3 regions of the Mesorhizobium sp. RCAM 05099 genome follow, and region 1 is predicted to be linked to each of the others. Evidence: predicted binding sites of a transcription regulator. Region 1 holds the regulator's gene; each other region holds the start of a gene.
What was found. The regulator PhoB, encoded in region 1, activates phosphate uptake and scavenging genes when phosphate is short. The targets are predictions, from matches to a motif close to TGTCATNNANCTGTCAT.

Region 1 (7,184 bases):
GTGATGACCGTGGTGCTGTCTCTGAACTTCCTGTCCGTCGCCGTCATCGACTATGCCGGCCAGGTGATATCAGAGGAACAGCGCCGGCTGGAGACGCTGACGATGTCGCGCGACGCGCTTATCGGTGAATGCGTCGCCATCGTGCGACGCCGTCTCGAAGACCCCGATCTTGATGTCCGCAGCGTCGCCCGCATCGCGCTGGCCATCCAAGGCATTACCGACACCCGTGCTCGCGCCATGCTGTGGTCGCCGATCACGCCGCACACCGACATCGCCTTCGCCGACATCCTCGAGGACGAGTTCGGCATCCCCGCCACCATGGAGAACGACTGCAACATGATGGCGGTGGCGTTGCGCTGGCGCGATCCGCAGCGCTACCGTGATGATTTCATCGCCATCCTGCTCTCGCACGGCATCGGCATGGGACTGGTGCTGAAGGGTCAGTTGTTCACCGGCACCCATTCCTCGGGCGGCGAGTTCGGTCACATGATCCACCAGCCGAGGGGCGCGCTCTGCCGTTGTGGGCGACGCGGCTGCGTCGAGGCCTATGCCGGCAACTACGCCATCTGGCGCAACGCAAGGCAGCTGGGCGAGGACACCGAGCCGGTTGCCGATGTCAGCGACGCAGACATGCGCGCTCTGGCAGCCGCGGCCCGCGACAGCGCGGGGCCCGAGCGTGAAGCCTATCGCAAGGCCGGCGAAGCGCTCGGCTACGGCCTCGGCAGCCTGTTCGCGCTGATCGATCCGGCACCCGTCGCCATGGTCGGTGTCAGCGCCGCGGCCTTCGACCTGATCGAGCCGGCATTGCGCGAGGCCATAGCCCAGACCGCCGGCGGCCAGCATTCGGAATCGATTTCCTTCGACACCGAGCCGAACGAACTGCCGCTGATCCGCGAAGGCTGCGCCATGCGCGCGCTGACCTTCGTCGACCAGGAGATTTTCGCACCGGGCGCGCAAGCACGAACGGGCGCCGGAAAGAACGTTGCCTGAGGATCAGCGCATATTCTGAACGACCGGTCGACCTGAACCGGGCCTCACGATGGGTATGATGTCAGTTAGGCGCGCCAACTGTTAGGATGCTGTCTAATTCGACGCGCCCAGCCAATGCTCATCATCCCGCACCCTCAACACTGAAATTTCAGCTAAACCATCATCAGGACCACCAAGAAATGACCGCCTCGCCTCCCTTTCTCGGCTTTCCCGATCGGCTTGCCGATGGCCGTATCCCGCGCGCGGTGATCTTCGGAGCCGGCCACGGCAGCACCTATCCCGGCGAGGACAGCCGCGGCTATGCCTTGGCCGCCGACGCCATCCGCGTTGCGAGTCAGGGCGATGCCACACTCGTCGAGCACTGGGATTTCGATCTCGGCGGCCCGCTGTTCGACGGCAAGCCGGTCTGCTGCATCGACACCGGCGACATCCCGACCACCATGCATGACAATACCGGCAACAGGGCGCGGATCGAGGCGAAAACGCGTCAGGTTCTGGCATTGCCGGCCGTACCGATCCTGCTCGGCGGCGACGATTCCGTGCCCATCCCCTTCCTCGCCGGCTTTGCGGATCACGGGCCGGTCTGGATCCTGCAGATCGACGCCCATATCGACTGGCGCGACGAGGTGCATGGCGAGCGCTACGGCTATTCGAACCCGATGCGCCGCGCGAGCGAGATGCCGCATGTCGCCGGCATCGTGCAGGTCGGCATCCGTGGCGTTGGCAGCGCGCGCCTCACCGAAATCGAAGCGGCACGGCGCTATGGTAGCCGCCTTGTAACGGCCCGCGAGGTTCACGCCCAGGGCGTCGAAGCCGCTCTCCGGCATATTCCGGAAGGGGCGCGGGTCGTCGTAACCCTCGACTGCGACGGCCTCGATCCCGGCATCATGCCGGGCGTGGCGGCGCGTTCGCCCGGCGGCCTCGCCTACACCCAGGTGATCGATCTGATCGCGGGCCTCGGCAGGCGGGCCAGGATCGCAGGATTCGACCTTGTCGAGCTCTATCCTCCCGCCGACATTGACGGCCTGTCGGCCCTGACCGCGGCGCGCCTTCTCGTCAATGTGATCGGCACCGTCGTCCGGCAGGTTTGAGCCCGGACTGTCCCTAGTCTTCCCTGATCGCGTAACCCGCCCCGCGGATCGTGCGGATGACATCGGGCATGCGGCCATTGTTGACCGCCTTGCGCAACCGGCCGACATGCACGTCCACCGTGCGCTCATCGATATAGATCGTCTCGCCCCAGACATTGTCGAGCAGCTGGCTGCGCGAGAAAACGCGGCCAGGGTGGCGCATCATGAATTCCAGCAGGCGGAATTCGGTCGGTCCGAGCCGGATCTCGCTCTTCTTGCGATAGACCCGGTGCGACTCACGATCGAGCACGATGTCGCCAACCTTGAGCACGCTGGACAGCACTTCCGGCTTGGCGCGGCGCAGCAGCGCCTTGACCCTGGCCATGAACTCCGGTGTCGAGAACGGCTTGACCAGATAATCGTCGGCGCCTGTGGAAAGGCCGCGCACGCGGTCGCTCTCCTCGCCACGCGCGGTCAGCATGATGATCGGCAGCCGCTCGGTCTCGGGGCGCATTCTCAGCCGCCGGCAGAGTTCGATGCCGGAAACCGCCGGCACCATCCAGTCCAGCACCAGAAGGTCGGGAACGTTCTCCTGCAGCCGGATCTCGGCCTCGTCGCCGCGCGTCACCACCTCGACCTGATAGCCCTCGGACTCCAGATTGTAGCGGAGCAGCACACCCAGCGGCTCCTCATCCTCCACCACCATGATGCGTGGCGCGATCATCGGCTGCTCACCCCTGTCGTCATGCCGCCGGCGCGGACATTGCCGTCTCGTCCTGCTTCGGGCGATTGGCGGGCAGCTGTGTGCCGGTCAAAACATAATACGCATTCTCGGCGATGTTGGTCACGTGATCGCCGATGCGTTCGAGGTTCTTGGCGCAGAACAACAGATGCGTGCACGCGGTGATGTTGCGCGGATCCTCCATCATGTAGGTCAGGAGTTCGCGGAACACGGACGTGTACTTGACGTCGATGCGTTCGTCGTCGTTCCTGAGCTTGGCCAGCGCCGCCGCGTCGGCGGCAGCATATTCCTCGATCACGCCCTGCACCTGGATCAGCACCAGTTGCGCCATCGCATCGATCGAGTGCGAAAGGTCGCGAGGCGTGACGCTGAGGCCAACGGTGCCGACGCGTTTGGCTATGTTCTTGGCAAGATCGCCGATGCGTTCGAGGTCGCCGGCCATGCGGATCGAACCGACGACATGGCGCAGATCGTCGGCCATCGGCTGACGCTTGGCGATCAATGTGATGGCGCGGTCGTCGAGTTCGCGCTGGCGCGCGTCCATGATCGCGTCGTCGGAGACAACGCGCTGTGCCAGGGCGTTGTCGGAATTCAAAAGCGCCTTGGTCGCGCCGCCGACCATCGAGCCGGCGAGATCGCCCATATCGCTGATGAGCCTGCTGATCTGTCCGAGATCCTCGTCGAAAGAAGCGACTGTATGTTCGCCCATGATCTTAGTCCTCGTATGTCTGAGCTCAGCCGAAGCGGCCGGTGATGTAGTCCTGCGTGCGCTTCTCGCGGGGCGACGTGAAGATCTTCTCGGTGCGGTCGAATTCGACCAGTTCGCCCAGATACATGAAGGCGGTCTGCTTCGAGACGCGTGCCGCCTGCTGCATGTTGTGGGTGACGATGACGATCGTGTAGTCGGCCTGCAACTCGTCGATCAGCTCTTCGATCTTGGCGGTCGACAGCGGATCGAGCGCCGAAGCCGGCTCGTCGAGCAGGATGACTTCCGGCTTCACCGCCACGGTGCGGGCGATGCAGAGCCGCTGCTGCTGGCCGCCCGAAAGACTGAGGCCGCTGGCGTTGAGCTTGTCCTTGACCTCGGTCCACAGCGCGGCGCGCTTGAGCGCCTGCTCGACACGGCCGTCCATCTCGGACTTGCTGATCTTCTCATAGAGCCTGACGCCGAAAGCGATGTTCTCATAGATCGACATCGGAAATGGCGTCGGCTTCTGGAACACCATGCCGATCTTGGTCCGCAGCAGGTTGAGATCCTGCGACCGGTCAAGGATATTCTGGCCGTCGAGCAGCACCTGGCCCTCGGCGGTCTGTTTCGGGTAGAGCTCGTAGATGCGGTTGAAGACGCGCAGCAGCGTCGACTTTCCGCAGCCCGAGGGCCCGATGAAGGCGGTGACGCTGCGCTCGGGCAGCGACAGGGTGATACCCTTGAGCGCCTTGCTCTGACCGTAGTAAAAGTTGAGGTTCTTGACCTCGATCTTGGCTTTGGCGGTTGCCTCGGCGGCGATCGTCATGTCTGGAGACAACATCTGACTCATTTGTCCTCTCTGCGTCCGGTCAGGCTGCGAGCAAAGATGCTGAGCGCGAGAACCGTCAATGTGATTATGAGTGCGCCGGTCCAGGCCAGTTGCTGCCATTCCTCGTAAGGACTGAGAGCGAACTGGAAGATGGTCACCGGCAGGCTGGCCATCGGCGCGTTGAGATTGCTCGACCAGAACTGGTTGTTGAGCGCCGTAAAGAGCAGTGGCGCGGTCTCGCCCGAAATACGGGCGATCGACAGCAATATGCCTGTGACGATACCGGAAAGAGCGGCGCGGTAGGCCACCGACTTGATGACAACCCAGCGCGGCGCGCCGATCGCAGTGCCGGCTTCGCGCAAGGCGTTCGGCACCAGGTTGAGCATGTCTTCGGTGGTGCGCACGACGACCGGAATGACCAGGATGGCGAGTGCGACAGAACCGGCAAGGGCCGAGAAATGCCCCATCGGCCGCACCATCAGCTCGTAGACGAACAGGCCGATGATGATCGACGGCGCCGACAGCAGGATGTCGTTGATGAAACGCACCACCGTGGTGAGTTTTGAGAAGCGGCCGTATTCGGCCATGTAGGTTCCTGCAAGCACGCCGATCGGCGTGCCGACGATGACGGCGATGACCGTCATCACCACGCTGCCGTAGATGGCGTTGAGCAACCCACCGGCGTCGCCGGGCGGCGGCGTCATCTGCGTGAAGACGTCGAGGGACAGGCCGGCGGTGCCCTTGTAGACCAGCGCGCCGAGGATGAGCGCCAGCCAGGCAAGTCCGATGCCCGCGGCGATGACGCACAGCGTCATCATCACGGCATTCTTCCTCTTGCGGCTCTGGTGAAGCGATGAGGCTGTCGACATCGGTCAGGCTCCCGTGCGGGCGTCGATGCGCATCAGCATGTAACGTGCGATGGCAAGGATCAGGAAGGTGATGACGAACAGGATCAGGCCGAGCGCCACCAGCGAAGACGTGTAGAGATCGCCGACGGCTTCGGTGAATTCATTGGCGATGGTCGCGGAGATCGTCGTCGCCGGTGCGAACAGCGAGGTGCTGATCCGATGCGCGTTGCCGATGACGAAGGTCACCGCCATGGTTTCGCCGAGCGCACGGCCAAGGCCAAGCATGACGCCGCCCATGATGCCGATCCTTGTGTAGGGAATGACAACGCGGCGGGTCACTTCCCAGGTCGTGCAGCCAATACCGTAGGCGGATTCCTTCAGCACCGGCGGCACCGTGTCGAAGACGTCCTTGGTGATCGAGGTGATGAAGGGCAGCACCATGATGGCCAGGATCAGCGACGAGGTCAAAAGACCGATGCCATAGGGCGGGCCGGCAAACAGGCTGTTGAGGCCGGGAATGCCGTGGAACGCGCCGATGATGAAGGGCTGCACGGTCGTCTGCAGGAACGGCGCCAGCACGAACAGGCCCCAGATGCCGTAGATGATCGAGGGGATGCCGGCGAGCAGTTCCACCGCCATGCCGATCGGGCGCCGAAGCGGGCGCGGGCAAAGTTCGGTGAGGAAGATGGCAATGCCGATGCCGAGCGGAACGGCGATCAGGATGGCGATCGCCGAGGTGACGATGGTGCCGTAGATCGGCGCCAGCGCGCCGAATTTTTCGGTGACCGGATTCCAGCTTTCACTGGTCAGGAAGGAGAAGCCGAAGGTCGACAGCGCCTGCCAGGAACCGGCAAACAGCGAGATCGCGACACCGCCGAGCAGGACCAGCACCAATATGGCGGCGGCGCGGGTAAGCCCGTGGAAGATCGCGTCGGTCAACGCGAACCGCCTGACAGTGGCATCGCGCGAACCTCGAATGGCTGGCAAGGCTTCCTGGACAGCGCTCATGTGAAGCTCGGCTCTTTGTGTTGAGGAAAAAGGAGCGCCGCGGCGCGGCGCTCCTTTGGAGGATGTTACTCGCCGGCGTAGACGGGCTTGCCGTCGGTGACGATATCCGACTTCCACGAAGCCTTGATCAGGTCGACGACGTTGTCGGGGATCGAAACGTAGTCGAGGCCCTTGGCGATGTCCTTGCCGTCCTTGTAGGCCCAGGCGAAGAACTTCAGCGCTTCACCAGTGGCGGCGACATCCTCGGGAGTCTTGTGGATCAGCACCCAGGTCGACGCGGCGATCGGCCAGGTGGCGTCGCCGGGCTCGTTGGTGATGATGACGTTGAAGTTCTTCGCACCCTTCCAGTCGGCGTTCGAAGCAGCCGAACCGAAGGATTCGAGCGACGGCTCGACAACCTTGCCGGCAGCGTTCAACATCTTGGAGTAGGACAGGTTGTTCTGGGACGCGTAGGCATACTCGACGTAGCCGATGCCGCCGTCGGTCTGCTTGACGGTGTTGGCAACGCCTTCGCTGCCCTTGGCGCCGACGCCGACCGGCCATTCGACCGCCGTATCGGAACCGATCTTGTCCTTCCAGTCGGGCGACAGCTTGACCAGGTAGTTGGTGAAGTTGAAGGTCGTGCCCGAGCCGTCCGAGCGATGCACGACGGCGATCGCGGTCGACGGCAGGGTGAGCGTGGGGTTCAGCGCCTTGATCGCGGCATCGTCCCAGGTGGTGATGGCGCCCAGGTAGATCTGGGCCAACGTCTTGCCGTCGAGAACCAGTTCGCCCGGCTTGATGCCGGTGAGGTTGACGATCGGCACGATGCCGCCCATCACCATCGGAAACTGGACGAGGCCGTTCTTTTCCAGGTCCGCATCGGACATCGGCTTGTCTGTGGCGCCGAAGGTCACGGTCTTGGCGATAACCTGCTTGATGCCGCCGCCCGAGCCGATCGACTGGTAGTTGAGGCCAACGTTGGTGTCTTTCTTGTAGGTGTCGGCCCACTTGGCGAACACCGGATAGA
Region 2 (7,184 bases), 1.5 Mb from region 1:
CGGGTGAAGATGTCGAGCCGCCCGGTCGAGCTCTTCGGATTGGCCGAAGCCGAAATCTCCGCCGGCAGCGCAAGGCTCTCGAGCAACGGTACGATGTAGACGCAGCCGGTTTCCAGCACCGCGCCGTCGGCAAGATCAATCTCGTGCAGCTTCAGCCGGTCGAGCTTTTCCGAAACCTTGTGGTTGGGACCTGGCAGGAAGGAGGCCCGCACCCGCCATGCCTTGTCGCCGAGCCTAAGATCAAGGCTGGCCGGCTGGATCTGGTCGGCATCGAGCGCGCGCGGCGACTTCAGCGCACCGGACTGGAACAGCGCCGAAATGTCCTGATCGGGAAGAATGCCTGTCTGCCGCAAGGCTCCACTCCTAGGCCAGACGTTTTTCTTGTCGCCGGTTCTTGCCGCAAAACCGTGGAACACTTTTGCGGAACCTGCTTGGTACAAACCTCTTAATCAAGCCGGCAATTGACGCAAGCGCGGCGCGGGTCTAAAGGGTCGTTATCCCGTGGTGATTTGGCCGGTCGGCTTGCAGCCACGTTAAACAAGTCGCTAAAGGACCGTCGGGCCGCAAGGCCGTATGGACCGGTTGCGACTTTCGCGGCCGGTTTTTTTGTGTCTGGAACAAGAGCGATGAGCACCAAGAAGCGCAACTGGAAACCTCAGACAGCCCTCGTACACGCCGGAACCCTGCGTTCTCAATTCGGCGAGACCTCCGAGGCGATGTACCTCACCCAGGGTTATGTCTATGAGACGGCGCAGGCCGCCGAAGCCCGTTTCAAAGGCGAGGAGCCGGGCTTCATCTATTCGCGCTACGCCAATCCGACGGTCGACATGTTCGAAAAGCGCATGTGCGCGCTGGAAGGCGCCGAGGATGCGCGCGCCACAGCGTCGGGCATGGCGGCGGTGACTGCCGCCCTTCTGTGCAGCGCCAAGGCCGGCGACCATATCGTGGCGGCTCGCGCGCTGTTCGGCTCCTGCCGCTGGGTGGTCGAGACCCTGGCGCCTCGGTACGGCATCGAGGCAACGCTGGTCGACGGCACCGACATCGCCAACTGGGAAAAAGCGATCAGGCCGAACACCAGGCTGTTCTTCCTGGAAAGCCCGACCAACCCGACGCTGGAAGTGGTCGACATCGCCGCGGTTGCCTCACTCGCCAATTCGATCGGCGCGCGGCTCGTCGTCGACAACGTCTTTGCCACCCCGCTACAGCAGAAACCGTTGCAGCTTGGCGCACATATCGTCGTCTATTCGGCGACCAAGCACATTGACGGCCAAGGACGATGCCTTGGCGGCGTCATCCTGTCGGACAAGAAGTGGATTGACGAGAACCTGCACGACTATTTCCGCCACACCGGCCCCAGCCTGTCGCCCTTCAACGCCTGGACGTTGCTGAAGGGCCTGGAGACACTGCCGCTGCGCGTACGCCAGCAAACGGAAAGCGCCGGCAAGATCGCCGACTTCCTCGCCGAGCGGCCGGAAATCGCCCGTGTCATCTATCCCGGCCGCGCCGACCACCCGCAGGCGGCGATCGTCAAGAAGCAGATGTCGGGCGGCTCGACGCTGATCTGCCTCGACGTCAAGGGCGGCAAGCAGGCGGCCTTCGCCTTGCAGAACGCGCTCGATATCGTGCTGATCTCCAACAATCTCGGCGACGCCAAGAGCCTGATCACCCATCCGGCGACCACGACGCACAAGAATTTGAGCGACGAAGCCCGCGCGGAACTCGGCATCGGGCCTGGCACGCTCAGGCTTTCGGTCGGCCTGGAGGATACCGACGATCTGCTAGAGGATATCGCGCAGGCGCTGAAGGCCAAGTAACAGAGGCCTTCAGGCGCTCGACGGCGTCTCTTCCAGTTCGGCCGCCTTGGTGCCAATCGTCATCGCGTTACCGCGCCAGTCGACGGCGCCGCCGAGCCAGCCGCGTGCCCACATCACCGGCAGGATCATGTCGCGCACCACCATCGCCGCGATCATGCGGGGCGACAGATACCAGCCCTTGGCCGAGGCCAGGGCGCATTCCGGAAGATAGAAGGCTGCCAGCACGGCGATGCAGGTCAGCGGCAGGCTGAATCCGGTGCTTGCCGCCGCAACCAGCGCGAGCACCAGCGGCACCGCCGCGCCAGTCAGGATCTCGGGCGCGAAGAACAGCGGGAAGGTGACACGGCGCAGGCGCGCCCAACGGGCCTGGCGCGACCAGATTTCGCCGAGCGTGCGCCGGCCGAGCGGCTGCTCGAAGGGCGAGGCGACGAGATTGACGCGCAGGCCGAGGCCGTTCACCAGCTTGGTCGCGGCAGCGTCCTCGGCGATCTCAGCGGCCAGGGCGCGGATGCCGCCACTGGCGTCGAGCATCGGCTTGTTCCACAACATGCTCTTGCCCTGGGCAAAGCCAAGGCCCAGCGCCTCGCCGGCATATTGCCAGCGCGCCTGCAGCGTGTTGAGGAAGGCACATTCGACTTCGGCCCAGAAGCCGTCCGGCCGCGAGCCGATCGGCGTCGAGCAGACAAGGCCGGTGTCCGGCCGCCAGGCCGCCATCAGGTGCTGAACGTAATCTCCAGGCATCAACACGTTGGAATCGGCCAGGATGACCCAGTCGTGGCGCGCCGCCTCCCAACCCTTGACGCAATTGTTGAGCTTCGGATTGGCGCTGATGCGGTCGTCGCCGAACAACAGGCGGGCCGGCACCGCCGGAAAACGGGCGATGGCGGCGCGGATCAATCCGACCACCGGATCGTCGGCTTGGGCGACGCAGAAGATCAGTTCGTAGCGCGGCCAGTCGAGCGAGAAGGCGCGCTCCAGCGTCTCGTGCGTGAACGGCTCGACGCCACGCGACGGCACGACGATCGACACCGGCTGTGACTTGCCAGCCGGCGCTGCGATGACGCGGCGTCGCCTCAGACGCGAAGCGGCGAACACGATGCTGGCGAGGTTTGAGACAATGAGAACAGTCGAAAGCAAGGCGGCTATGAGAGTGAGTTCCATCGAGATCCGGTCACTCCAGAAAAAGCCGGCCTCCATGGCGACCGCTTTCGACAGTTCGACAGAGCGCCCGAGTCGCCAGGCACTGATTGGAGCACACCATCATTGTCATGTGTCACTTAAATGACATTCTTTGTCGGCACCTGCCTATCAGGTCGGAATGACGGGGCACACGTTTGACCAGCCCGCGAGGAGCGCCGAAAGTTGCCGGGACTGTTTTGGAGTCGCCTATGTACCGCGCCGTCACGCGCAACATCGAAGTGCAGGTCAGGCCGTTCTATCTGGAGGATCGCTCGGATCCGTCCGAGAACCGCTATGTCTGGGGCTATCAGATAACGATCGACAACCAGTCGGACGAGTTCGTGCAGCTGTTGTCGCGCTATTGGCACATCACCGACGGCACCGGCCGGGTCGAGGAAGTGCGCGGCGCCGGCGTCGTCGGCGACCAGCCCGAACTCAATCCCGGCGACAGCTATCAATACACGTCCGGCTGCCCGCTTTCGACACCGTCAGGGATCATGGTCGGGCATTACACGATGCGCAACAAGCGGGGCGAGACGTTTGACATCGCCATCCCCGCCTTCTCGCTCGACCTGCCGGGTACGCGGCGCACGGTGAATTAGTCTCGGGCTTGGGCGCCAATGCCCTCACCGGCCGCGAAGCAGCCGGTGAGACGTGGTTCTTTCGCTATTGAGCCGCGAATTCCGCCGGGTCGAAGTCATATTGCTTCGAGCAGAATTCGCAGGCGACGTGGATGCCGCCATCCTCGGTGCTGTCCTTGATCTCCTGCGCGGAGAAGCCTTCGAGGATGCCGCGGATCTTGTCTCGCGAACACGAACACTGATCGGCGACCGGAACACCGCCGAAGACGCGCACGCCCTGCTCGTGGAACAGCCTGTAGAGCAGCCGCTCGGCGCCGATCGTCGGGTCGATCAGCTCGGTCGGCTCGATGGTGCCGAGCAACGCCAGCAGTTCCTGCCAGGAATTGTCGGCCGGATCGTTGATTTCGTCGCGCGGATCGCCATCGCCACCCGGCAGGTCCGGCACACGCATACGCTCGGGCGACTGCGGCAGGAACTGCGCCAGGATGCCGCCGGCGCGCCACTGTTCGCGTGCGCCACCGATGCCGGGCGTCAACAGCTTGGCCACCGAAAGCCTGAGATCGGTCGGAATCTGCTCCGACTGGCGGAAATAGGTACGTGCCGCGTCTTCGAGCGTTTCGCCGTCGAGCTGGACAATGCCCTGATAGCGCTGCGTGTGAGCACCCTGGTCGATGGTCAGCGCCAGCACACCGCTGCCGAGCAGCGTCTGCTGCGACGTTTCGCCAGCGGCGATGAGCGCCTCGAGCCGGTCGGCATCGAAACGCGCATAGGCCCGCAGTGCCGTAGGCGTGGAAAAATCCGCGACCAGCATGTCAACCGGACCATCGGTGCGGGTCTGCAGGATGAACTTGCCCTCGAACTTGAGCGATGTGCCGAGCAGCACCGTCAGCACACAGGCTTCCGCCAGCAGGCGGGCGACCGGCTCGGGATAGTCGTGGCGGCTCAGAATGGCGTCGAGCATTGGCCCGAGCTGAACGGTACGGCCGCGCACGTCGAGCGTGCCGACCTCGAAGGGAACGACGTGATCGTCGCCGGCGTAGCCGAATTCGCCGAGTTTGGGGTGATGTTCAGTCACTTGATGGGTTTCCAACATGACAAAGCTCCAGGGCGCGGCCATGCCGCCCTGTGGGGCGCATGCGTCGAAACGCGCTTGATTTGCGTGATGCGGCGCAAATAGGGATCGCGCCGCCGCAGATCAAGCGCCAAGACACCAGGCAAGGACAGCCTTCTGGGCATGGAGCCGGTTCTCGGCCTCGTCGAAGACCACCGAGTGTGGTCCATCGATGACTTCGTCGGTCACTTCCTCGCCGCGATGCGCCGGCAGGCAATGCATGAACAGTGCGTCCGGCTTGGCCCGGGCCATCAGCTTGGCATTGACCTGATAAGGCGAGAACACGTTGTGGCCGCGGGCGCGATGCTCCTGGCCCATCGACACCCAGCAATCGGTGACGACGCAATCGACCTGGTCGACGGCTTCCTCGGCCGAGCGGGTGAAGTGCAGCTTGCCGCCATGCGCTTGCGACCAGTCGATATGCTTCTGTGCCGGCTCGCTGCCCTCGGGAACGGCGACGTTGAGGTTGAAGCGGAACCGCGCCGAGGCCTCGAGCAGCGAATGCAGCACATTGTTGCCGTCGCCGGTCCAGGCAAAAGTCTTGCCGGCAACCGGACCGCGATGCTCCTCGAAGGTCATGATGTCGGCCATCAGCTGGCAGGGATGGGTGTCGTCGGTCAGCCCGTTGATCACCGGCACGGTAGCGTTCTCGGTCAGTTCGAGCAGGCGCTCATGCGAGGTGGTGCGGATCATGATCGCATCGACATAGCGCGACAGCACCTTGGCGGTGTCGGCGATGGTCTCGGAGCGGCCGAGCTGCATTTCGGTGCCGGTCAGCATGATGGTCTCGCCGCCGAGCTGGCGCATGCCGACGTCGAAGGAGACGCGCGTGCGCGTCGACGGCTTGTCGAAGATCATCGCCAGAACCTTGCCCTCGAGCGGCTTAGTCCGCTCGCCAGCCTTGAGGCGAGCCTTTCGCACCACCGCATCGTCGAGCATGAAGCGCAGGTCGCCTTCGGAGACGGCGGAAAGATCGGTGAAATGACGGGGGCTCATCAGGATCTTTCGAATTACTTCGCGGCAGCGGAGGCGATCGCCTCCGCCAGGCCCTTGGCGCCGGCGCGGATGCGGTTGAGCGCTTCGTGGATTTCGGCGTCGGTGACGGTGAGCGGCGGCAGCAGCCGAATGACATTGTCACCGGCCGGAACCGCCAGCAGGTGCTGGTCGCGCAGCGCCATGTTCACCTTGGTGTTGGGCATGGCGCATTTGAGGCCGAGCATCAGCCCAACGCCCCTGATGTCCTCGATGACTTCCGGAAACTCGTCGGCGACCGACGCCAGCCCCTGCTTCATCAGCAACGCCTTGCGCTGGACATCTTCGAGGAAGCCCTCTTCCAGCACAACGTCGAGCACGGCGTTGCCGACGGCCATGGCCAGCGGGTTGCCGCCGAAAGTGGTGCCGTGAACGCCAGCGGTCATGCCGACAGCCGCTTCATCGGTGGCAAGGCAGGCGCCCATCGGGAAACCGCCGCCAATGCCCTTGGCGATCGCCATGATGTCGGGCGTGACGCCGGACCATTCATGCGCGAACAGCTTGCCGGTGCGACCGATGCCGCACTGGACCTCATCGTAGATCAGCAACAGGCCGTGCTGGTCGCAGAGCTGCCGCAGCCGCTTCAGCGATTGCGCCGGCACCGGACGGATACCGCCCTCGCCCTGCACCGGTTCGATGAGGATCGCGGCGGTTTCCGGCGTGATCGCCTTTTCGGCGGCGTCGATGTCGTCGAAGCCGACCTGGTCGAAGCCTTCGACCTTGGGCCCGAACCCTTCAAGATATTTGTACTGGCCGCCGGCCGCGATGGTCGCCAGCGTGCGGCCATGGAAAGCGCCTTCGAAGGTAATGACGCGGAAGCGTTCGGGATGTCCCTTGACGAAGTGGTAACGCCGCGCCGTCTTGATCGCGCATTCCAGCGCCTCCGCACCGGAATTGGTGAAGAACACCTTGTCGGCGAAGGTGGCATCGGCCAGCCGTTCGCCAAGCCGGCTTTGCCCGGGGATCTCGTAGAGATTGGAGACGTGCCAAAGCTTTGCGGCCTGCTCGGTGAGCGCGGCGACCAGATGCGGATGGCTGTGGCCCAGCGAATTGACGGCGATGCCGCCGGCGAAATCGAGATATCGCTCGCCCTTGTCGGTAACCAGCCAGGTGCCCTCCCCATGGTCGAAAGCCAGGGGTGCGCGAGAAAAGGTCTCGAAAAGCGCCGAACCGCTCATTATATGCGTCTCCGGTACCGGAAAATCAAAAAAGCCGCCAATGCGGCGGCCTGTGCGGCTTATCGTGTTTTTCGGCCATGAAGTCAACGAAAACGTCGCGCATAGGCACGCGGCAAGCCCCCTAACGAGACGCCGGCTCATAAGCGACCGGGCAAGTTGGGGAAAACCGAAAAAACCGATTCGTGTTGCACTTGGGACTCTTGTCACCGAGTCAGCGCATAGAGTAGTTGTAGTCGAGAAATAACTAGATTTCGTGCGGCGGACCTAATCACCAGATATATGTGGTGTC
Region 3 (7,184 bases), 290 kb from region 1:
GTCATCTGCCGCTCGCCCGGCGATCTTGTCCTGGAAGATCGTCCCGCACCCGGCTCGCCACCACCCGGCTGGGCGCTGGTGGCGGTCAGCCATGTCGGCATCTGCGGCACCGACTACCATATCTTCGAGGGCAAGCACCCGTTCCTCGCCTATCCCCGCATCATGGGCCATGAAGTGTCGGGAACCGTGGTCGAGGCCGGTGAAGGTGTGGATATGGTCGTTGGCGAGCCAGTCGTCATCAACCCCTATCTTTCCTGCGGCAGGTGCATCGCTTGCCGGCACGGCAAGCCGAACTGCTGCGTCAGGATCGAGGTGCTCGGCGTCCATCGCGACGGCGCCATGTGCGAACGGATACTGGTGCCGGCGCAAAATCTTTATCCGGCAAACGGTCTGTCGCTGGCGGACGCCGCCGCCGTCGAGTTCCTCGCCATCGGCGCGCATGCCGTGCGGCGCTCACGCGCCGATCCCGGCGCCCGCACGCTGGTCATCGGCGCCGGTCCGATCGGGCTCGGCACGGCCATCTTCGCCCGCATCGCCGGGCTCGACGTGACGCTGCTCGACATGAGCAGCGAAAGGCTCGCCTTCGCCGCGAGCGAGCTCGGCTTCCAGACCCTCGACGGCTCGCGCGGCGCGGTACCAGATCTGGTCGAGGAAGCAACCGGCGGCGAAGGCTTCGAAATGGTTTTCGACGCCACCGGCAACACCCAGTCTGTGCAGTCGGCCTTCGCCCATGTCGCGCATGGTGGAACATTGGTGCTGGTCAGCGTCGTCAAGGACGACATCGTCTTTTCCGATCCGGAATTCCACAAGCGAGAGATGACGCTGATCGGCAGCCGCAATGCGCTGCGCGCCGACTTCGATCACGTCGCGGCCTCGATCCGCAACGGCGCGGTGCCATTGGCCAAGCTTGTCACCCACCGCACATCGCTCACCGAAACGCCGCGCGATCTCTCGCGCTGGGCACACGAGAAATCCGGCCTGATCAAGGCTGTGATCGAGGTCGGGTCATAACATGGCAGGCGGTGAGCCCGGCCCGAATTGACGACGCCCCACGCAGGTCGAAGGCGGTCTCAAACGCCAAGCCGCTGGTCTCGTATTAAGGCCGGCACTCCCTACAGCGCCGACAGCTTCAGTTCCACCCGCTCGGCCGGGAAGCGCGACTCGGAAAACTGGATCGGCTGGCCGTCGGGCGTAACGTTGACGGCGACCGTGACCAGCACGATGGCGCCCGGCTGCAGGTCGAGATCGGCAAGGTCGGCAGCGTCGGCATGGCGCGCCGACAGCACGGTCGATTGGCGGAGATAATCGTCTATCCCGAAACGCGCCAGCGATGCGGTGATCGAACCGGTCTCCGCCATCGCGGCATCGATGCCGGCAAAGCGCCCCGCTTCGAACCAGCCGGCGGCGCGTGACACCGGCCGCCCATCGGCTTCGCCGCGCGTCTCCAGCCGTATCACATCGGCCCCCGTGGCAAGGCCAAGACCCTCGGCGACGCGCTGGCTGGCCGGCTCGACCGACGAGGCGAGCAGGACGATGTGCCTTTCCGACGTCTGCCCTTGCAGACCCGTCGAAAAACGCGTGCGCGCGCCGATCGGATAGGACAGCCGTTTGCGCGACAGCACGAAGGTGCCGCGCCCCTGCTCGGCCCGCAGTATTCCTTCCTGCACGAGGGCGGATATGGCGCTGCGCACGGTGTGACGGTTGACGCCGTAGCGCTCGGCCAGCGCTACCTCCGGCGGCAGCGCGGCATTCTCGGCGAAATCGCCAATGGCGATCGCGTGCAGGATCTTGTCGGCAATCTGCCGCCAGAGCGAGACGCCACTGCGCCGCTCGATTCTGTCAGCTGCCAGCCGCCCGATCATCATTTGCCCGCAGCCTTCTATCGCTTGTCATCCACCCGTCATGGACTCGCGTTAGATAATGGGTATAATTTGTATAGATGTCTATATCAATAGACAAATTTAGACAAGAGGAATGTCGTTCATGCGAGGACAGGAAGCCCGCGACCAGGCCGAGCGCAAGGCCGCCATGGCAACACTGGCGCAATCCAGCGGCGATGACATCGTCCGGCTCTGGAACGAGGCCGGCCTGCCCTCGGAAGCTGAACTGCTGCGCGGCCCCGAGACCGGCCTGGTGACCATGCGCGGCCGCATCGGCGGTGGCGGCGCGCCCTTCAATGTCGGCGAGGCGACCGTTACCCGGGCCACCGTCAGGCTGCCGTCCGGGCAGGTCGGCCATTGCTATGCGCTTGGCCGCGACAGGCAGAAGGCAAGGCTGGCGGCCATCGCCGACGCGCTGTGGCAGGACCCGGCCCGCCGCAACGAGATAGAGACCAAAATCATCGCGCCCCTGCAGGCGGCGCTGACCACAGCGCATGAACGGCGCCGCGCCGAGACGGCGGCGACGAAGGTGGATTTCTTCACAATGGTTCGCGGAGAAGATTGATGGACGCAGCTGTGCAATCGATCGAGGGCGGTTTCGCCGATCCGGTCTTCAACGCCCAGACCGTGTTCCGCGCCGTCATGGACGCGATGGCGCGGCCGGGTAGCGTGCAGCCGCTGCCGGCCTTCGCCCGCCCGCCGGCGCCGCTCTCGGCAACCGCCGGCGCCATAGCACTGGCGCTTTGCGACAACGACACCCCGCTCTGGCTTGACCCTGCACTGCAAACCTCCGCCGCGATCAGATCCTGGCTTGGTTTCCATTCTGGCGCACCACTGGCCAACACACCGGCCGATGCGCATTTCGCATTTGTCGCCACGCCGGCCGAGATGATGGCACTCGATGGTTTTTCGCAAGGCACGCAGGACTATCCCGATCGCTCGACCACGCTGATCCTGCAAGTCGGCGATCTTGCTTCGGGCGCCCCGTTGCTGCTCGAAGGCCCTGGCATCGAGACCAGCATCACGATCGCACCGGCCCGGATGCCGCGTCATTTCGTCGAGCAGTGGAAACAGAATATCAAGCGCTTTCCGCGCGGCGTCGACATCATCCTCGCCACCGTGGACGGCATCGCCTGCCTGCCGCGCACGACGCGCATCAAGACGATGGAGGCGTAGGATGTATGTCGCGGTAAAAGGTGGCGAAGCCGCAATTGCCAACGCGCACGGCCTGCTTGCCGACCGCCGGCGCGGCGACCGTTCCGTGCCTGCACTTCGGCTCGATCAGATCGTCGAGCAGCTGGCGCTCGGCGTCGACCGGGTGATGAGCGAAGGCTCGCTCTACGACCGTGAACTGGCGGCACTGGCCATCGTCCAGGCGCGCGGCGATATGATCGAGGCGATCTTCCTGGTGCGCGCTTATCGCACCACGCTGCCGCGCTTCGGCTACACAAAGCCGATCGACACCGCCAACATGCTGGTCGAACGGCGCGTGTCGGCAACCTACAAGGACCTGCCCGGCGGCCAGCTGCTTGGGCCCACATTCGACTATACCCACCGGCTGCTCGATCCGGAGCTTGCCGCCGGCGCCGATGTCGCCGAGCCCTTGCGGCGCGAGACGGAAGCGGAAGCCATGCCGCGCGTGTCGGCGATCCTCGCCCGCGAAGGCCTGATCGAGCCGGACGGCGAGATGCCGCAGGATCATGTTCCCGGCGACATCACCCGCGAGCCGCTGGAGTTCCCGATGGCGCGCGACATCCGCCTGCAGGCGCTGTCACGCGGCGACGAAGGTTTTCTGCTGGCGCTCGGCTACTCCACCCAGCGCGGCTATGCCCGCAACCATCCCTTCGTCGGCGAGATCCGCATCGGCGAGGTGGAGCTGGAACTGCAGGTGCCCGAACTGCCCTTCGCGGTGCCGCTCGGCACAGTGCGGGTCACCGAATGCCAGATGGTCAACCAGTTCAAGGGTTCCGCCAAGGCGCCGCCGCAATTCACCCGCGGCTACGGCCTCGTCTTCGGCCAGAGCGAGCGCAAGGCGATGGCGATGGCGCTCTGCGACCGGGCGTTGCGCGCCAGCGAGCTGGGTGAGGATGTCGTCGCCGCCGCCCAGGACGAGGAGTTCGTCATCTCGCATTCCGACAATGTCCAGGCGACCGGCTTCGTCGAGCATCTGAAGTTGCCGCACTATGTCGACTTCCAGGCCGAACTCGACCTCGTGCGCCGCATGCGAGCCGAATATGAAGCCCGTGAAAATCCAGTGAAGGCGGAAGAGAAAAGGGAGGCTGCGGAGTGATGCTAATGGCCGCCGCCATCAACCAAGCCGCCGCCGTAACCACCACTTGCGCCGGCAACAGTCTCGCCCTGCGCGCCATCTTTCGGCGTGGGAAGAACCATTCTTCGAAGGACAAAGGCAACCACGCCGGCGAAAACCAGCAGCAGGATTCCGATGTGTATCCATCCGGTTTGGGTCATCTGAACTTGGCCCTGTTTCCGCGCATTGGAAGTCAATTCAATAGCATAGAGCGGATGTGATCGCCATGACCGACATCGCCACCTACAACTTCGCCTATCTCGACGAGCAGACAAAGCGGATGATCCGCCGGGCGATCCTCAAGGGCATCGCCATCCCCGGCTATCAGGTGCCGTTCGCTTCGCGCGAAATGCCGATGCCCTATGGCTGGGGCACCGGCGGCGTCCAGGTCACCGCCTCGATCATCGGCCCCGACGATGTGCTCAAGGTCATCGACCAGGGTGCCGACGACACCACCAACGCAGTCTCCATTCGTGCCTTCTTCAAGAAGGTCGCCAATGTCGCGGTGACGACCGACACCGCCAGCGCCACCATCATCCAGACCCGCCACCGCATCCCCGAACATCCGCTGACGGCGGGCCAGGTGCTGGTCTACCAGGTGCCGATCCCGGAGCCACTGCGCTTCCTCGAGCCGCGCGAGACCGAAACGCGCAAGATGCACGCGCTGGAGGAATACGGCCTCATGCATGTCAAGCTCTACGAGGACATCGCCGGGCATGGCCGCATCGCCACCACCTATGCCTATCCAGTCAAGGTCGAGGGCCGCTATGTGATGGACCCGTCGCCAACGCCGAAATTCGACAATCCCAAGATGCACCGCTCGCCGGCCCTGCAGCTGTTCGGCGCCGGCCGCGAAAAGCGCATCTACGCGGTGCCGCCCTTCACCAGCGTGGTCAGCCTCGACTTCGAGGATCATCCGTTCGAGGTGCAGACCTTCGACCAACCCTGCGCGTTGTGCGCGGCCGAGAATGTCTATCTCGACGAGGTCATTCTCGACGACCATGGCGGCCACATGTTCGTCTGCTCCGACACCGATCACTGCGAGAAGCGGCGTGAAGAGGGCCATCGCGGCCATCTTGCCCCGGAAACCCACCTTGCCCCAGGAAACATGGAGCCGGCGCAATGACCGACGAACCATTGCTGCGCGTCTCGGCGCTTTCCAAATTCTACGGCTCGCGCGTCGGCTGTGACAACGTCTCCTTCGACCTGTGGCCGGGCGAAGTTCTGGCGGTGGTCGGCGAATCCGGCTCCGGCAAGACGACGCTGCTCAACTGCCTGTCGACACGGCTGCTGCCCTCCTCCGGCACCGCTAGCTACCGCATGCGCGACGGCCAGTTCCGCGAACTCTACCGCATGAGCGAGGCCGAGCGCCGCTTTTTGATGCGCACCGACTGGGGTTTCGTCCACCAGAACCCAGCGGATGGCCTGCGCATGACGGTGTCGGCCGGAGCCAATGTCGGCGAACGACTGATGGCTGTGGGTGATCGCCATTACGGCAAGATCCGCGCCACGGCCGTCGACTGGCTGTCGCGCGTCGAGATCGACGAGGACCGCATCGACGACGAGCCCCGCGCCTTTTCCGGCGGCATGCGCCAGCGCCTGCAGATTGCCCGCAACCTCGTCACCGGGCCACGCCTGGTGTTCATGGACGAACCGACCGGCGGCCTCGACGTCTCGGTGCAGGCGCGCCTGCTCGACCTGTTGCGCGGTCTGGTCACCGATCTTGGTCTCGCCGCCATCGTCGTCACCCACGACCTCGCCGTGGCACGCCTGCTGTCGCAACGCATGATGGTGATGAAGGACGGCCGCGTCATCGAAAGCGGCCTCACCGACCGTGTGCTCGATGACCCGCGCGCGCCCTACACCCAGCTTCTCGTTTCTTCCATTTTGCAGGTCTAGCCGCGTGATCCCGAAAAGTGGAAGGCGGTTTTCGGACCAGATCATGCGGCAAAGCAAAGGACACTGACATGGCAACCCCGCTCGTCGTCTCCGACGTCGCCAAGAGCTTCACCATGCATCTGCGCGACGGTATCAAATTGCCTGTCGTCGCCGGTGTCTCGTTCTCGATCAGGGCCGGCGAATGCACCGTGCTTGGCGGCCCGTCCGGCGCTGGCAAGAGCTCGATCCTCAAGATGCTCTACGGCAACTACGCCGTCGACGAGGGTCAGATCATCGTCAGCCATGACGACGGCCTGATCGACCTTGCCACCGCCAGCCCGCGCACCGTGCTTGCGGTGCGCCGCCAGACCATCGGCTATGTCAGCCAGTTCCTGCGCACCGTGCCGCGCGTCCCGGCGCTGGATGTCGTCGCCGAGCCGCTGGTCGAGCGCGGAGAGGACCGCGAGAGCGCGCGCGACAAGGCGCGCGCCTTGCTGGCGCAACTCAACCTGCCGGAGAAACTCTGGGCGCTGCCGCCGGCGACCTTCTCCGGTGGCGAGCAGCAGCGCGTCAACATCGCGCGCGGCTTCATCACCGAGCACCCGATCCTGCTGCTCGACGAGCCGACCGCCTCGCTCGACGCCAGGAACCGCGACGTGGTGATCCAACTCATCGCTGGCAAGAAGACGGCGGGCGTCGCCCTGCTCGGCATCTTCCACGACCACGACGTGCGCGAGGCGGTTGCCGACCGCATCATTGACGTCACCGTTTTTGCCCCGGGAAAAATCGCCGCATGACCAGGAAATTATCGGAAGCGCCACTGGTCCACCCGACGGCGGAGATACAGAACTCGACACTTGGCCGCTGGACCGAGATCGCCGACCGCAGCCGGGTTTCCGAAAGCGAACTCGGCGATTACTCCTACATGATGCAGGACTGCGCCGTCTGGTGCGCGACGATCGGCAAGTTTTCCAACATTGCGGCAAGCGTGCGCATCAACGCCACCAACCACCCGACATGGCGGCCGACGCTACACCATTTCACCTATCGCGCCTCCGACTATTGGGACGATGCCGAGCACGAGAGCGAATTCTTCGCCCAGCGCCGCGCCAAGCGCG

Region 2: a site for PhoB is predicted at 3,085-3,101, ahead of AC56QQ_RS33215 (ceramide glucosyltransferase). Genes of this name have one in related genera too.
Region 3: a site for PhoB is predicted at 1,888-1,904, ahead of phnF (phosphonate metabolism transcriptional regulator PhnF). Genes of this name have one in related genera too.

The regions. Positions count from the first base shown of each region.
Region 1 is NZ_CM185035.1:1,194,554-1,201,737, reverse strand. It holds gene AC56QQ_RS05905 (ROK family protein) at 1-990, shown strand, start outside; gene AC56QQ_RS05900 (agmatinase) at 1,170-2,081, shown strand; gene phoB (phosphate regulon transcriptional regulator PhoB) at 2,095-2,784, opposite strand; gene phoU (phosphate signaling complex protein PhoU) at 2,804-3,511, opposite strand; gene pstB (phosphate ABC transporter ATP-binding protein PstB) at 3,537-4,340, opposite strand; gene pstA (phosphate ABC transporter permease PstA) at 4,337-5,188, opposite strand; gene pstC (phosphate ABC transporter permease subunit PstC) at 5,192-6,175, opposite strand; gene pstS (phosphate ABC transporter substrate-binding protein PstS) at 6,241-7,184, opposite strand, start outside.
Region 2 is NZ_CM185035.1:6,697,852-6,705,035, forward strand. It holds gene AC56QQ_RS33205 (2'-deoxycytidine 5'-triphosphate deaminase) at 1-353, opposite strand, end outside; SAM riboswitch at 492-569, shown strand; gene AC56QQ_RS33210 (O-succinylhomoserine sulfhydrylase) at 627-1,814, shown strand; gene AC56QQ_RS33215 (ceramide glucosyltransferase) at 1,824-2,975, opposite strand; gene apaG (Co2+/Mg2+ efflux facilitator ApaG/CorD) at 3,203-3,595, shown strand; gene AC56QQ_RS33225 (Hsp33 family molecular chaperone) at 3,660-4,691, opposite strand; gene argF (ornithine carbamoyltransferase) at 4,770-5,681, opposite strand; gene AC56QQ_RS33235 (aspartate aminotransferase family protein) at 5,696-6,895, opposite strand.
Region 3 is NZ_CM185035.1:1,483,766-1,490,949, reverse strand. It holds gene AC56QQ_RS07385 (zinc-binding alcohol dehydrogenase family protein) at 1-1,011, shown strand, start outside; gene phnF (phosphonate metabolism transcriptional regulator PhnF) at 1,113-1,862, opposite strand; gene phnG (phosphonate C-P lyase system protein PhnG) at 1,984-2,445, shown strand; gene phnH (phosphonate C-P lyase system protein PhnH) at 2,445-3,056, shown strand; gene AC56QQ_RS07365 (carbon-phosphorus lyase complex subunit) at 3,058-4,170, shown strand; gene AC56QQ_RS07360 (hypothetical protein) at 4,176-4,409, shown strand; gene AC56QQ_RS07355 (alpha-D-ribose 1-methylphosphonate 5-phosphate C-P-lyase PhnJ) at 4,415-5,314, shown strand; gene phnK (phosphonate C-P lyase system protein PhnK) at 5,311-6,087, shown strand; gene phnL (phosphonate C-P lyase system protein PhnL) at 6,156-6,863, shown strand; gene AC56QQ_RS07340 (DapH/DapD/GlmU-related protein) at 6,860-7,184, shown strand, end outside.